Regions from separate parts of the Clostridium paraputrificum AGR2156 genome, predicted to be linked through region 1. Evidence: a T-box and tRNA genes for the amino acid it is inferred to sense, from the RefSeq annotation. Region 1 holds a T-box; the other regions hold tRNA genes.
The links. The T-box of region 1 lies ahead of metG (methionine--tRNA ligase). A T-box ahead of a tRNA ligase gene usually reads a tRNA of that ligase, here a tRNA-Met.
Positions count from the first base shown of each region.

Region 2: it has a tRNA-Met gene. The T-box ahead of metG (methionine--tRNA ligase) is inferred to sense a tRNA for this amino acid. The anticodon was not compared.
Region 3: it has a tRNA-Met gene. The T-box ahead of metG (methionine--tRNA ligase) is inferred to sense a tRNA for this amino acid. The anticodon was not compared.

Region 1 is NZ_AUJC01000009.1:88,443-93,288, forward strand. Features, by position in the region: gene metG (methionine--tRNA ligase) at 1-1,897, opposite strand, end outside; T-box leader at 1,960-2,207, opposite strand; gene G594_RS0110625 (FUSC family protein) at 2,349-2,846, shown strand; gene G594_RS0110630 (DUF5680 domain-containing protein) at 2,944-3,399, shown strand; gene G594_RS0110635 (Na+/H+ antiporter NhaC family protein) at 3,512-4,846, opposite strand, start outside.
Region 2 is NZ_KE384122.1:177,712-182,557, reverse strand. Features, by position in the region: gene G594_RS19220 (glycoside hydrolase family 2 TIM barrel-domain containing protein) at 1-1,455, opposite strand, end outside; gene G594_RS19215 (hypothetical protein) at 1,803-2,321, shown strand; tRNA gene G594_RS0115630 (tRNA-Met) at 2,571-2,646, shown strand; gene G594_RS19210 (RIO2 family protein) at 2,964-3,347, shown strand; gene G594_RS0115620 (metallophosphoesterase family protein) at 3,344-4,186, shown strand; gene brnQ (branched-chain amino acid transport system II carrier protein) at 4,258-4,846, opposite strand, start outside.
Region 3 is NZ_AUJC01000006.1:24,596-29,441, forward strand. Features, by position in the region: gene G594_RS0106840 (glutamine synthetase III family protein) at 1-90, shown strand, start outside; gene G594_RS0106845 (ribonuclease Z) at 131-1,039, opposite strand; gene G594_RS0106850 (rhomboid family intramembrane serine protease) at 1,091-1,897, opposite strand; gene G594_RS0106855 (hypothetical protein) at 2,098-2,307, opposite strand; tRNA gene G594_RS0106860 (tRNA-Met) at 2,587-2,662, shown strand; gene G594_RS0106865 (glycoside hydrolase family 18 protein) at 2,934-3,962, shown strand; gene G594_RS0106870 (DMT family transporter) at 4,193-4,846, opposite strand, start outside.

The sequences.
Region 1 (4,846 bases):
GGTTAACAAGTGTTAATAAACTATCATCATCAGTAGATGCCGCAAGAATCATTCCTTGTGATAGCTCTCCTCTTAACTTAACTGGTTTTAAATTAGCTACAAGTACTACATACTTTCCAACTAATTCTTCTGGCTTATAGTATTTTGCTATACCAGAAACCACTTGTCTTTCCTCTCCACCTAAATCAACCTTTAATTTAAGTAACTTCTTAGCCCCCTTAATTGGTTCACAAGCAAGAACTTTTACTACTCTTAAATCTAACTTTTCAAAATCCTCTATAGTTATCTCTTCTTTAATAGGTTGGATTTCTCTTTTAACTTCTTTCTTTTGAGCTGCTTGAATAGCTTCTAATTCAGCAAGTTTTGCATCTATGTCTATTCTTGGGAATAAGTTTTCACCTTTATGAACCTTAGTTCCTGCAACAGTTCCATCAAAGCTTGATAGTGTTGACCATTCAACCACTGTAGTATTTAATTGTTCATTAATCTTCTTAGCTGTATCAGGTAAAAATGCTGATAATAATACAGATGAGAATCTTAAACTTTCAGCTAGATTGTATAATACAGTTCCTAGTCTTTCTTTCTTGTCTTCATCCTTTGCTAATATCCAAGGAGTTGTTTCATCAATATATTTATTAGCTCTTCCTATTAAATTAAATATAGATTCTAAAGCTTCTGGAATTCTTAATTCATCAATAGCCTTTTCTACTAAATTAGGAGTCTCTAGGGCTAACTTTATTAATTCATTATCAATATCTTCCTTAGCTGTTGGAGCAGGTATTACGCCATCAAAGTACTTTTCTACCATTGCAACAGTTCTAGATAAAAGATTTCCTAAATCATTACATAAATCTGAATTTATCTTCTTTATGAATATTTCATTATTAAATAATCCATCTGATCCAAATGGAATTTCTCTTAAAAGGTAGTATCTTACTGGATCCACTCCAAAGTTTTCAACTAAAACTACTGGATCTACAACGTTTCCTTTAGACTTAGACATCTTTCCTCCATCAACAAGTAACCATCCGTGTCCAAATACTTGTTTTGGTAATGGTAAATCTAATGCCATTAACATAATTGGCCAATAAATAGTATGGAATCTTAATATATCCTTACCTATTAAATGTACATCTGCAGGCCAATACTTTTTATATAATTCATTGTTATCACTTCCATATCCTAATGCAGTAATATAGTTAGATAATGCATCTATCCAAACATAAACAACGTGATCTTCATCAAATGTTACTGGAACCCCCCAGTCAAAGCTTGTTCTTGATACACAAAGATCTTGTAATCCTGGCTTTAAGAAGTTGTTTAACATTTCATTTTTTCTTGATTCTGGTTGAATAAAATCTGGATGTTCTTCTATATACTTTATTAATCTTTCTGCATACTTACTCATTTGGAAGAAATAAGCCTCTTCTTTTGACTTTTCTACTGGTCTTCCACAATCAGGACAATTTCCATTTACTAATTGAGTTTCAGTCCAGAAAGATTCACATGGTGTACAATATAATCCTTCATAAGAACTCTTATAAATATCACCTTTGTCATATAGCTTTTTAAAGATATCTTGGACAGCCTTAACGTGATAATCATCAGTTGTTCTAATGAACTTATCATAGCTAATATTCATCATTTTCCAAAGGTCCTTAATACCTGCAACTATTTCATTAACATGTTCAATAGGTGTTATTCCTTTTTCTTCAGCTATTCTTTGAATTTTTTGACCATGCTCATCAGTTCCTGTTAAGAACATTACATCATAACCTGTTAATCTTTTAAATCTAGCAATTGCATCTGCAGCAACTGTAGTATAGGTATTTCCTATATGCAAGTTAGTTGATGGATAATAAATTGGTGTAGTTATATAATATGGTTTTTTACACATTTTTTAAATTCCTCCTTTTGTTTTCTGATAATAAAAAAGTCCCTATATAGGTATTTTGCCTATATAGAGACGTAATAAACTTATTTACGTGTTACCACTCTATTTCTTTTTTATCTCACGATAAAAAACTCACTAAGTGACTATCATCACTCTGCAATATAACGGTTGCTACCGTAACCATCTAACTTATTTAAGCTCAAAGGTTCTACTCCAAGACCATCTTCATAAAGCTTCTTTGACATTAACTTTCACCATACGTTAACTCTCTTTAGACTTTCTACTTTACTACTCTTCTCTTCATAGTATTTACTTATATTTTATGATAAATCAAAAAAAAATATCTGTCAAATATTTTAAAGTTACCAACATCAATAAATTCGTTTCTAAATTATCAAAGAAATAAATTAACACTGTGGTATAATATTCTAAAACAGTAAAGGGGAGATATAAATTGAATAGATTTGAATTTCCTAAGGTTGGCTATAGAAACCTTAAAACTGCTTTAGCAGTATTTATATGTATGGTTTTATTTGAACTAGCAGGAGATAAGAATCCTTTTTATGCTTGTATCGCAGCAGTTATATGTATGAAAGATACTGTTGAAAGCACTTTTAGTATGGGTAAAAATAGACTTATAGGTACTCTTCTTGGAGGTCTTATAGGAGTACTTTTTATATTTATAGTAGATAACATATTATTTCTACAATCTATAAATTCTCTTGTCACTGCTGTAGGTGTAATTGGAGCAATTTATGTATGTAATATAATAAAAAAGCCTGGTGCTGTTACCATTTGCTGTATTGTTTTTATAGGAATTATGATTAATTACGATGGACCAGCCTCATATTCTTATGCCATAGGTAGAAGTATTGATACTTCTATTGGAATAATAATAGCAATATTTATAAATAAATATATAAATCCTCCTGTAGAGAAAAATAAAGATTAACAAATAGTTTTCAGAATATTCTTGATTGTAAATATCTTCTTATATATAATAAAAATAACAGTCGAAAAAAGAGGATTTATTTTTAGGGGGTATTGGGATGAGTGATTTATCATTATTTAAAGCATTCTTGGTAGAAGCAAAAAAAAATTCTTATAATGGTCGAAATAAAAAGGTTCAATCTTCTAAACCAAACTCAGATGATTTTACTTTTAAAAAATACGATTATTACTACCTAGATAGCCACATAGGCAAACAGAGGTTTATTGGTCAAGAAGTTATTTGGAAAGATGAAAAGTCTTATTGGGGAATGAATTATGCTGGAAAATTATTAACTAATGATATTCCAAGTGGTTTTTCAGACTTTTTATCAGAAGCTTTATCTAGAGTTTCTGAAGATGCTCCTTATAGAGGACCAAAGAGTTTTAGAAAATCTGACTTTGAATATCAATGTCTTTGGAAGGGAGAAGTTGATTCTTTTAAAGGCGAAGAATTTATATCTTATAAAGGTTCTCCGATATTTAAATTAGATTTTCATGGTGGAACAATAAAATAGTCAATAAAATTAGAGCGATACTAAGGTAAGCATTATCTTAATATCGCTCTTTTATTTATTGTTATATTTATTTATTATTATGTTTATATATTTATTTATTTTTATATTTTACTTATGCTTCAACCTCATCAATAGGTTTTCCTATAAAATACACTAATAGACCAAGCCCTATAATAGATAATGGTAATACAATATATATCGGTAACCCTAATCCAACTGGAATATAACCAAATAATATTGTAAGTACTGCTACAAATAGTGCATACCACATTTGAGTCTTAACGTGAGCAATATGATCGCAACCAGCTCCCATAGATGACATTATTGTTGTATCTGATATAGGTGAACAATGATCCCCAAATATTGCTCCTGTTAATACAGCACTTGTACTCATGATAATATAAGTCATATCTGGTGAAATTGCATGTGCTAGAGGAATAGCAAGTGGCATTAATATTCCCATTGTTCCATAAGCAGTTCCTGTTGCAAATGAAATTACAGCTCCAAATATAAATATTACACTTGGTAACAAGAATTGTGGTAATGAATCTGATAATAATGTTACTAGATATTGTGCTGTACCTAATTCTTTAATTACTGAACTTAAAGACCAAGCAAGTATTAATATAACTCCTGTTATAATTAATCCCTTCATTCCATCTATCCAGATTTCTATACCTTCTGATATAGTAAATATTTTCTTACAAACACCTAAAATTAGTGCTACGATACTTGCAAATAATGCTGCTTGGAATAATGCTATAGAAGCATCTGCATTACTGAATGTTTGTTGTATTGCTGTAAATGAAAATGGAGATTCTGTTAATACAGCCTTTAATGCTATATCTTCTCCTGCCATAATTGCAGTATACCCACTATAATAAAAACTTGCTAGAGCTGCTACTATTAATGTTCCTATTGGAATTATAGCATTCCATATGCTTAATTTAATTCCACTCTTAGCTTCAAATTCTTCAGCAGTATCTTCATCTATTGCAATATCCTTTAATTCTTGCTCTCCTCTTCTTGCTTTTATTTCAGCCTTTCTCATTGGTCCAAAATCTCTTAAAAGTACAGCTGAGAAAACTACAAATGCAAGTATTAAAATGTTATAAAACCTATATGGAATAGTTTGTAAGAATACTCCAAATGAATCTACATTTTGCCCTATTCCAGCAAATGCATCTCCTATTAGCCCAACTTCAAGGCCTATCCATGTTGATATTATTGCAAGACCCGCAATAGGTGCAGCTGTTGCATCTATTATAAAAGATAACTTTTCTCTTGATACTTTCATCTTATCTGCTACTGGCTTCATTATTGGTCCAACAATTAATGCATTTGCATAATCATCAAAGAAAACAAATAACCCTAATAACCAAGTAACAATTTGTGTACTTCTTGGTGTCTTTGCTCTTTTAGCAAGCGCTTCAGCTACAGCTCTAGC
Region 2 (4,846 bases), on a different contig from region 1:
ATAAGTATATGGATTATTAGGATAATGTGATGTCCTAATTGCATTAACATTGAATTGTTTCATTGTTACTAAATCTTCTTTTATATCTTCTCTTGTAAGAGCTCTACCATTTATATGGTCAGTCTCATGTCTATTAGTTCCTCTAAACATGATCTTTTTACCATTAATTTGAGCTTGCTCTTGACCTGCTTCATTTATATCAACTTTATCAATTTCTCTAAATCCAACTCTTTGACAAGTTGTTTCAAGTACATTACCATTTTCATCTTCTAATTGAATTAACAATCTATAAAGATTTGGTGTGTCTGCAAACCACTTTTTAGGGTTAGTAACCTCTTTAGAGCCTGTACCCCTTTGTCCCTTATCATCTGCTCTCTCTTCAACTGTAGCTTTTCCTGCGCTTACTTCTACATCATAAGAAAGTGGTTCATTCCAAAGTTTCTTATCACTATCTATTTCATATAAATCAGCTTTTACTGTATACTTACCAGACTTTTCTGGACTTAAACTTCTTACGTCTGTTTCTAATGTAAGTACAGCATCTTTATATTCTTCATCTAAATCAGTTTTTACAAAGATATCACGAATCTCTACATCTGATTTTGAATATAAAAATACATCTCTAAAAATACCACTTAAACGAATGAAGTCTTGGTTCTCTAAATAGCTTCCTGTTGACCATCTATATACCTCAACTGCAATTGTGTTTTCTCCTGGTTTAAGATATTCAGTAATATTAAATTCATCAGCAGTATAACTATCTTCAGCATATCCTACTCTTTCTCCATTTATATATAAATAGAATGCTGATTCTACACCTTGGAAAGAAACAAAGGTTTGTCTACCATCCCAGTCCTCTGGTAAAACGAAAGTTCTCTTATATTGGCCAACGCTATTTTTAACAGTTGGTGCAACAGGCTTATTCTTTCCATTTGTATTATAGTTTACTGATTCATAATTTGCCCAAGGATATGTCTGATTTGTATAAATTGGTGTGTCATATTTAAAATCACCATTTTCATCTCTCTGAGTTTGTATATTACTTGGAACTTCAATCTTATCCCAGCCTTCTGTATTCCAGGCCTCTTTATAATTTTTAGCTTCACCACCTCTTAAATCGTTTTCACGATCTGCAGGTTTTTCAGCCCATTTAAAGTCCCATGTTCCATTCAAGCTTTGATACCACTTTGAACCTGTTTCATCAAGATTATCTAATGCTGACTTTTCATGCTTCAATGCCTTTTCAATAGTTTCATATGGAGTAAATGTAGACCTTGCTGACTCACGATTTACTTCTATAGTGCTAATTTGGTCATACCATTCTTCTCCTGCAAATTGCGTATCTACCGCTTTTACAAATTTCATTGAACCGAAATCTACTACAGATAATACTAGAGTACTTGCTAAGAGTAATGAGGTAAATCTTTTCGTATTTTTAAAATTCCTACTTTTCATATTTTCCTCTCCTAAATCTTCCTAGTTTTATTTTCTAATATTACTCCTTACCCTACTATGAACTTTTTAACACTTTCTATAATTAATAGATATGATTTCGAATTAATTTATTATTTTTAATCTCCCTCCTCTCTTTACAAAAATAAATATCATATCTATGGTTTCCCACAGTTTAATTATACCTTATTTTACATTTATTGTATATATATTAAATACTTTTCCCATTAAATTAAAGTATGAATCAAAATATATAATTCTATTATCTTTATTTACTCACCTAATATGATTTGCCACTTATTTTAACTAGTAATATAATATTTTATTATAATTCTAGGAGGATTGATTTTATGAAACAAATAAAATTGTGTATTACTATAGCATTGTTATTATTTTTTCCGCTAACACTATATTGCTTTATTCCTACTAGAATTACTCCTAAAAAAGAGTTATCTAAAGATGACATTAAAATAAAAGTTCATTTACAAGTAACAACAGGTCCCCTTTATTACTTAAAAGAAGATAAAAATAAGCTTTGGAATACTATTAAAAATACTTATCCAGATGCTAATCCAAAATATATACAACTTACTGGTAATCTTCCTAATTATGCTGTAGATGATCCTGTCTTATTAGGAGACTTTTATATATATGGAAAAGTTGTTGGAACATATAATGATTCTGCTGAAGGTAAGATTCCACTATTTAATGTTAAATATTGTGACGCAAGTCTTGCTCCAATATTTAGAAATAATTCATTAATAGGACGATTTTCAATACTTTTGTTATTTCTTCCCCTTGTGACTTTACTTCTGCTAATATTACTTATAGTTATTCTTTTTAAAGAATATAAAAGTAAAAATAGTTAGCATTTCACTAATACTTATATATTTCATACATCTGCAATATATAATCAATAATTTCCTTTGACAAAATATATCTTAATTTCTATGATGATTCTAGTTTTTTGTTTTATATAGCATTTAGAGGTATATATGCTTCTAAATAACCTCTTCTTCTCTCACAACATAATATGGTGCATTTCAATTTTGACATTATAATAGCTAACGTATATACTAAAAACACAAGTTAGCTGATGCAAACTTAAAACTTAATATCGCGGGATGGAGCAGTTGGTAGCTCGTTGGGCTCATAACCCAAAGGTCGTAGGTTCAAGTCCTGCTCCCGCAACCAAAAAAATCCTTACATTTTGTAAGGATTTTTTATTTTATTTTAATATAGCCCTTAGCATTACCACGTCTATCAAATAGAATTTAGAACATGCCATAAATTTTAATTCCTTTATAACAAATGAACAAATACTATCATAAACTATACTATTACTTTAAAAGCTGGTGATTAATATTAAACTATATGAAGGTCTTAATTTAAAACATCTTACTCTCTTAGGGCAAGGCTACCAGGGTAAAGTATACAAAATCAACTCATCTAAATGTATCAAAATTTTCAAGAAGAGAGAAGTGTGCTTTGACGAAATAGAAACTTTAGTTATGTGCCAAAAAGATTCTCACTTTCCCAAACTATATTCCTTTGGGGAAGATTATATTATTAGAGAATATATAGATGGTATTGAACTGGATAAATATTTATCTAAAAATAAACTAACCTCTTATATCTGTGAGAATATTATAGCTATATATAAAGCTATGAATTCAGTTGGTTTTAAAAGATTAGATATAGCTTTGTTTCACATATTTATAACACCTTCAAATAACTTTAAAGTTATTGATACAGCCAGAGCTATGAAAAAAGAAAGCATATACCCATCTATACTTCTTAAAGGCCTAGACTCTTTAGGCTACAAAGATGATTTCCTATCTTATGTAGAAAAACATGAAATTGAACTTTTTAATAAATGGAAGGAGGAAATATGAGATTTATAGTATTTGGTGATTCTAAAGGAAAAACTCATGGAATTAATTATAAAGTTCTAAATAACATTCTTTATAGAACTTGCAAATTAAGCCCTCAACCTGAATTTATAGTTGTATGTGGTGATAGCATTGCTGGTAGTACTAATGAAGACATATTAAGATCTCAGTTAAAAAACTTTAAAAATATCTTAAATAAATATCATCCAAATAAACCAATATTGCCTGTTATAGGTAACCATGAAGTAAATATAACTCCACATGATAATAAATTTGAACTTATATTTAAGGAAGTTTATAATGACTTTACCCCTACAGAATACTTAGATGAATATAATAAGACCGTTTATTATTTAGATTTAAGCAATACCAGATTAATAGTTTTAAATACCTTTCATTATAATGAAATACACAAAATAACCAATAATCAACTAAAGTGGTTTGAAAAAATTTCTGCTGAAGAAAAAAGTAATAAGTTCCTTTTTCTCCATTCTCCAGCTTTTCCTACTGGTGCTCACCTTGGTCATTGTCTTGATCTATATCCTAAATTCAGAGATAAATTTTGGAGTATAGTTGAAAAGAATCATATTGATATAGTAATCTCTGGACATGAACATAACTATTCCAGAAGAATAATACCACACTCTAACATTCCACAAATAATTTCAGGAGGAGCAGGTGAAAAACTTCGCAATAAATTTAAAGACAAAAAAGGAGTAATTGTTCCTCCTATAGATAAATTTCACTTTTTAGTTGTAGATATTAACGATAAATTAATAGAAATTTCTGCTATCAGTACTAAAGGTTCTATTTTAGATACTTTCACCATAGATAAAAAATAGTAATATAAAATAACCCAACAGCTAATTATAACTGTTGGGTTATTTTATATAGTAAAGCTTCACTTATATTTTTATAAAACATCTGAAATTAAATCAATAGAGTCATCTTTAAAAATAAAAGTACCTAGTATTCCGCCTATTATTGCTGGGACTATCCAATTAAATCCTAATCTGTCAAAAGGAAGTGCATGAATAAAGTTTATACTAATACCTAAACTATCTATAACAGTAAGAATACTTACAAGCAAAGTGGCATAAGCTGCACCTTTATATATAGAATTCTTAGTAAATATATTTTTAAAAGATACCATTAAAACTAAAACAAGAGCTACTGGATAAAGTATAGTTAATATTGGAGCTGCTATAGAAATTATTTTATCAACACCAAAATTAGAAATAACAGCACTAAAGACACAAATCAACATAACTAAATGCTGATATTTAATTTTTTTATTACTAAGTTCTTCAAAATATCTAGCTGTAACAGAAGTTAAACCTATAGATGTAGTAAGGCAAGCAAAGGCAACTACTACGCTTAATAAAATTCCTCCAGATGAGCCTAGTAAACCTTTTGTTATAGCAATTAGTAATGCAGTTTGAGATATACTAGCATCATAAATATTAGAAACAGTAGCTCCTAAGTACGCTAATCCAGAATAT
Region 3 (4,846 bases), on a different contig from region 1:
GCTAGATCCTATGCTGACAGTCTTGAATTATTAGTAGGCAAAGAATATTGGCCAATACCAACTTATGCAGACTTACTATATAAAATATAAGTTTACCAAAGGCGTAATTCTAAATAGAATTACGCCCTTATTATTCCCTATAACTAATTGTCTTTAATTCTCCATCATAAGCAATAGATGAATTTTCAAAAACCTCTTTAGCATTATGAATAAAATCCTGAGGATTTGGAAGTGATGGACTAAAATGAGTTATTTTAAGTTCCATACATTCCCCTAACTTTGCAAGTGTTGCACTTTCTCTAAAAGTCATGTGCTTATTTTTTAAAGCTTTATCCAAATCATTATCGTCACCATAGTTACCCTCACAAATAAACAAATCACTATCTTTAATAAATTCAGGTATTTCTTTTATAGGCCTTGTGTCTGTAATATATGATAATTTTATTCCCCTTCTCTCATGGCCTAACACCATTTCCTTTGTATATATGCTCCCCTCATATTCAATTTCCTCTTCATTCTTTTGAAGCTTTGACCACAAAATCTTTGGAACATTATTTTCTTCTGCCTTTTCCCTATCAAACTTTCTTCTTCTCTTAAAATAGAAGCTGTATCCAACACAATTAGTTGAATGTTCCAATTCTAATGAAGAAATAATAATTTCATCACTTAGCACTATTTTTTCTGTTTTCACCTCAATAACCTCTAATTCATAGGGTAAATATGGGTTAATAATATTTAATCCATCCACTACTTTTTTTAGCCCTACAGGACCTATTATTTTTACCTTCTCTCTTCTATCACTATTTCCCATAGTAGATAATAGCCCTGGAAGTCCTATTACATGATCACCATGTACATGTGTTATACATATACAATCAATATTCTTAAATCCTAACCCACCTTCTCTAATAGCTACTTGTGTTCCTTCTCCACAATCAATTAATATCTTTCTTCCATTATAAGCAACCATTAAAGCTGCTAAATGTCTATTAGGTAAAGGTATATTTCCTAGTGTTCCCAAAAAACATAAATCAACCATCTTATCACTCCTAGATGTAAAAAGGGCAGCATTTACTTGCTACCCCCTAGATTATTTTATATGTTCATGATCTAAAATATGCTTTTCACAATAAGCATGCTTTCCATTACACCTGCTACAATATCTAAATTCCATATCTGGATCATCTACATCAGTAATGCCACAAACAGTGCACTTATGAGTATATGACTTTTTAACAGAATTAATTTTTCTCTTGTAGTCCTTCATTCTTATAACAGAGCTATTTCTCATTTTCTTTTCCCTATAATTACTTGCTCCAAAGAATAAAAGGTAATTAATTACAGGAACTAGATTAATTAAAATTCCTTGTATACTAAAATTAATAATGCTTTGTAAAACTCCTAATATTATTATTGCCCAGTTAAAATATCCTAAATACTTTGCTTTAATAGGCAAAATGAAAAATAGTAAAAATTCTGCATTAGGATATAGCTTAGCATAAGCTAAAAATAAAGATAAATTTATTATATCAGCAGTAACAGAATTCATTGTTATAAAAGATATAACAATTGCTGATATCATACCTACCAAATAATAAAGGTTAAATTTAAACCCGCCCCACTCATATTCTAAAGCGTTCCCAGCTATATAATAAAAGTAGAAAGCAAAAACTGCAAATACTATACTTCCTGGATTCATTACAAAAACAAAGGTTACAAGTCTCCATATTTGACCTTGTAATACTAAAGCTGGTTCTAAATAAAGCATACTTCTTATATTTGTCTTTAAAACATAATCTATTATAAATAAGGCTGCACTACCAGCTATAATTATTCCCATTAAATTATGAATATAATGTCTTCCAAATTTTCTATCTAGTTTATTTATCCAATTCAAAAGCAAACGCCCCTTTATCTCATATTTTGTTTAATATAAATTCTACCACATAATATAATAATAGCCAAGAAATTTGGAGAGTATATTTATTTTTCGCGTTCCGTCGCAAGCTCCAAGTCACCGAAAAACAAACATCCTCTCCTCCCCCACTGAAGGTAGGAAAATTATAAAATTGTTTTCTTTGGTTTTAGTTCTTTTTTCTATCTAAAGTTTGCATCAGGACAGCATGTATAGCATCCATCACTATTATGATAATAATTCTTTTTGCAGTCTTCTACCGCTTCAATATTGCTATAATACTCCCCCATATAAGTTATATTTAATTCTTCAGGCATATTCTTGCATCCCTCTTCATGAACTATATGCATACCATTTAAGTCAACTTTCTTAGTAACATAATATGAACTCATCCCTTATTCTACCCCTTTTTCCCTTTCTTATATGAATAATTATCGCACTAGTATACATAATTATAAATATTTAACATTTATTTTTTCTATGCAAATTATACTTTTCTAACAAATTTTTATCTCTTAAAGGTCAATCCATATATTTTTCTTGCTATTGTATGGTTTTAAACCATCTCATACATAAACCTCACACTTTCCTCTTATATACTGAATATATCTAGGCAATCCTGTATTTGACTAACTTTAATAATTGCCTTAATATAAATACATAGTAAATAACGCGGGATGGAGCAGTTGGTAGCTCGTTGGGCTCATAACCCAAAGGTCGTAGGTTCAAGTCCTGCTCCCGCAACCATATAAAAGAACTTCTAGAATAGCTAGAAGTTCTTTTTTCACTGTCTAGGAAAGTATAAAATTTCAATTAGCTATACATCAAAGGTATTATTACATTTTCCTTATCTTTAAATATTTATTTTTCTGTGACTTGGACCCTGCAACAGAACAAGCAAAATAAATATCCACCCCAAATTTTGCATTTATAAATAATATGTCTATACAATCTTCCCTATTATTATCCATAACTGTTATAATAATTACGTATTCTATAAATGGGGAGAGGATTCACTATGAAGAAAAAATATGTAATAGCTTATATGAGAGATGGTGGACTAGAAACAATTACTGAAGAAGACGCTAAGAAACTTACTCATGTTAACTTAGCCTTTGGTAAAATTGATTCTGAAGGAAAAATTTATACTAAATTAAAGAACCTTAATGAATTAGAAAGAATAAGAAAATATAATCCTGAAATTAAATTTCTTATTTCTCTAGGCGGATGGGGAAATGGTGGTTTCTCTGAAGCTGCCATGACAGAAGAAAGTAGAAAATTCTTTAATGAAGAAGCTATAAGATTTATGAAAGAATATAAATTAGATGGTATTGATATAGATTGGGAATATCCTACTTCATCAATCTCTGGAATTACATCTAGCCCTAAAGATAAAGAGAACTTCACTCTTCTATTAAAGGATTTAAGAGAAGCTTTAGACAAAGAAGGAAAGAAAGACAACAGACACTATTTGTTAACTATAGCAGCTGGTGCTGATGAATATTTTATTAGATTTACTAATATGAAAAAAGTTCAAAAGTACTTAGATTATGTTATGCTTATGACCTATGATTTTAGAGGCGGTTTTCAAATATTAACTGGTCATCATACTAATCTTTATACTTCTTCAGGAGATATATTTCCAAGCAGTATTATGAATTCAGTTAAACTATTTGAAGCTGCTGGAGTACCATCAGAAAAATTATTAATAGGTTCTGCCTTCTACTCCAGATCTTGGACAGGAGTTCCTAATGTAAATAATGGATATCTTCAAATGGCTCAATCAACAGGTGGTATATCTCAAGACTTTACTGATTTAGATAGAGATTATATTAATAAAAATGGTTACACAAGATATTGGGATGATGAAGCAAAAGCCCCTTACCTATTTAATGGTGATAATTTTATATCCTATGATGATGAAGAATCTATTTCTCATAAAACCAAATATGTTAAGGATAATAATTTAAGGGGAATTATGTTCTGGCTTTATGATGCTGATAAGACTGGTAAACTTTTAAATGCAATTCATGAAGGACTTAAATAGGATAATCAAAATAAGATAGATAATTAATATAATAAAGTTAAAATAAAGGAGCTGTCTCAATAGATAATAATTTTTCTCTATTGGGACAACTCCTTTTCTTATTAAATTCAAAACTTCCAATAAGCTTTGTTGTTTCTTCAATATATTCATTTTTAGAATTTATAAAGAATGATTTGGAGATTTGAGATAGCAAGAAGAAAAAAATATTCAAGCATCTACATTAACTCTTTTTACCTTCTTATCTTTTTATCCAGCTTCTTATTATATAAAAACATAAACAACGATGCTCCAAATATTATTAAATATCCAATAACACTTAAATAATCTGGTAATGCTCCAAAGATAACAAAACTAATTAATGCTGAGAAAATTATATTTGAATAATCAAAAATAGAAATTTCTTTTGCAGGAGCATATTTATATGCTAATGTTATTCCAAACTGTCCAACACTTGCAAAGACACCAGCTAATAATAAATACATAAGCTGAGTCATTGTCATAGATTTATATACTGCCATCATAAATGGGAATATTGCCACTAATGAAAAGGCAGAGAAATAAAATACTATTGTATAATGTTTTTCTTTTCCTCCTAAGACTCTAAGGCAAGTGTAAGCTGCTGCTGCAAAAATTGCTCCACCTATACCAGCTAAAGCAGGAATCATTTCAAAATTAAAACTTGGTTTTATAATGAATAAAGCTCCTGAGAAAGCTATAACTAAAGCTAATCCCTGTTTAAAATTAATCTTCTCCTTTAAAAACAAAGCAGAAAATATTATTACAAAAAATGGACTTAATTTATTTAGCATATTTGCATCTGATAGAATAAGTCTATCTATAGCATAATAATTTAGAACTATTCCTAATGTACCAAAGGTTGATCT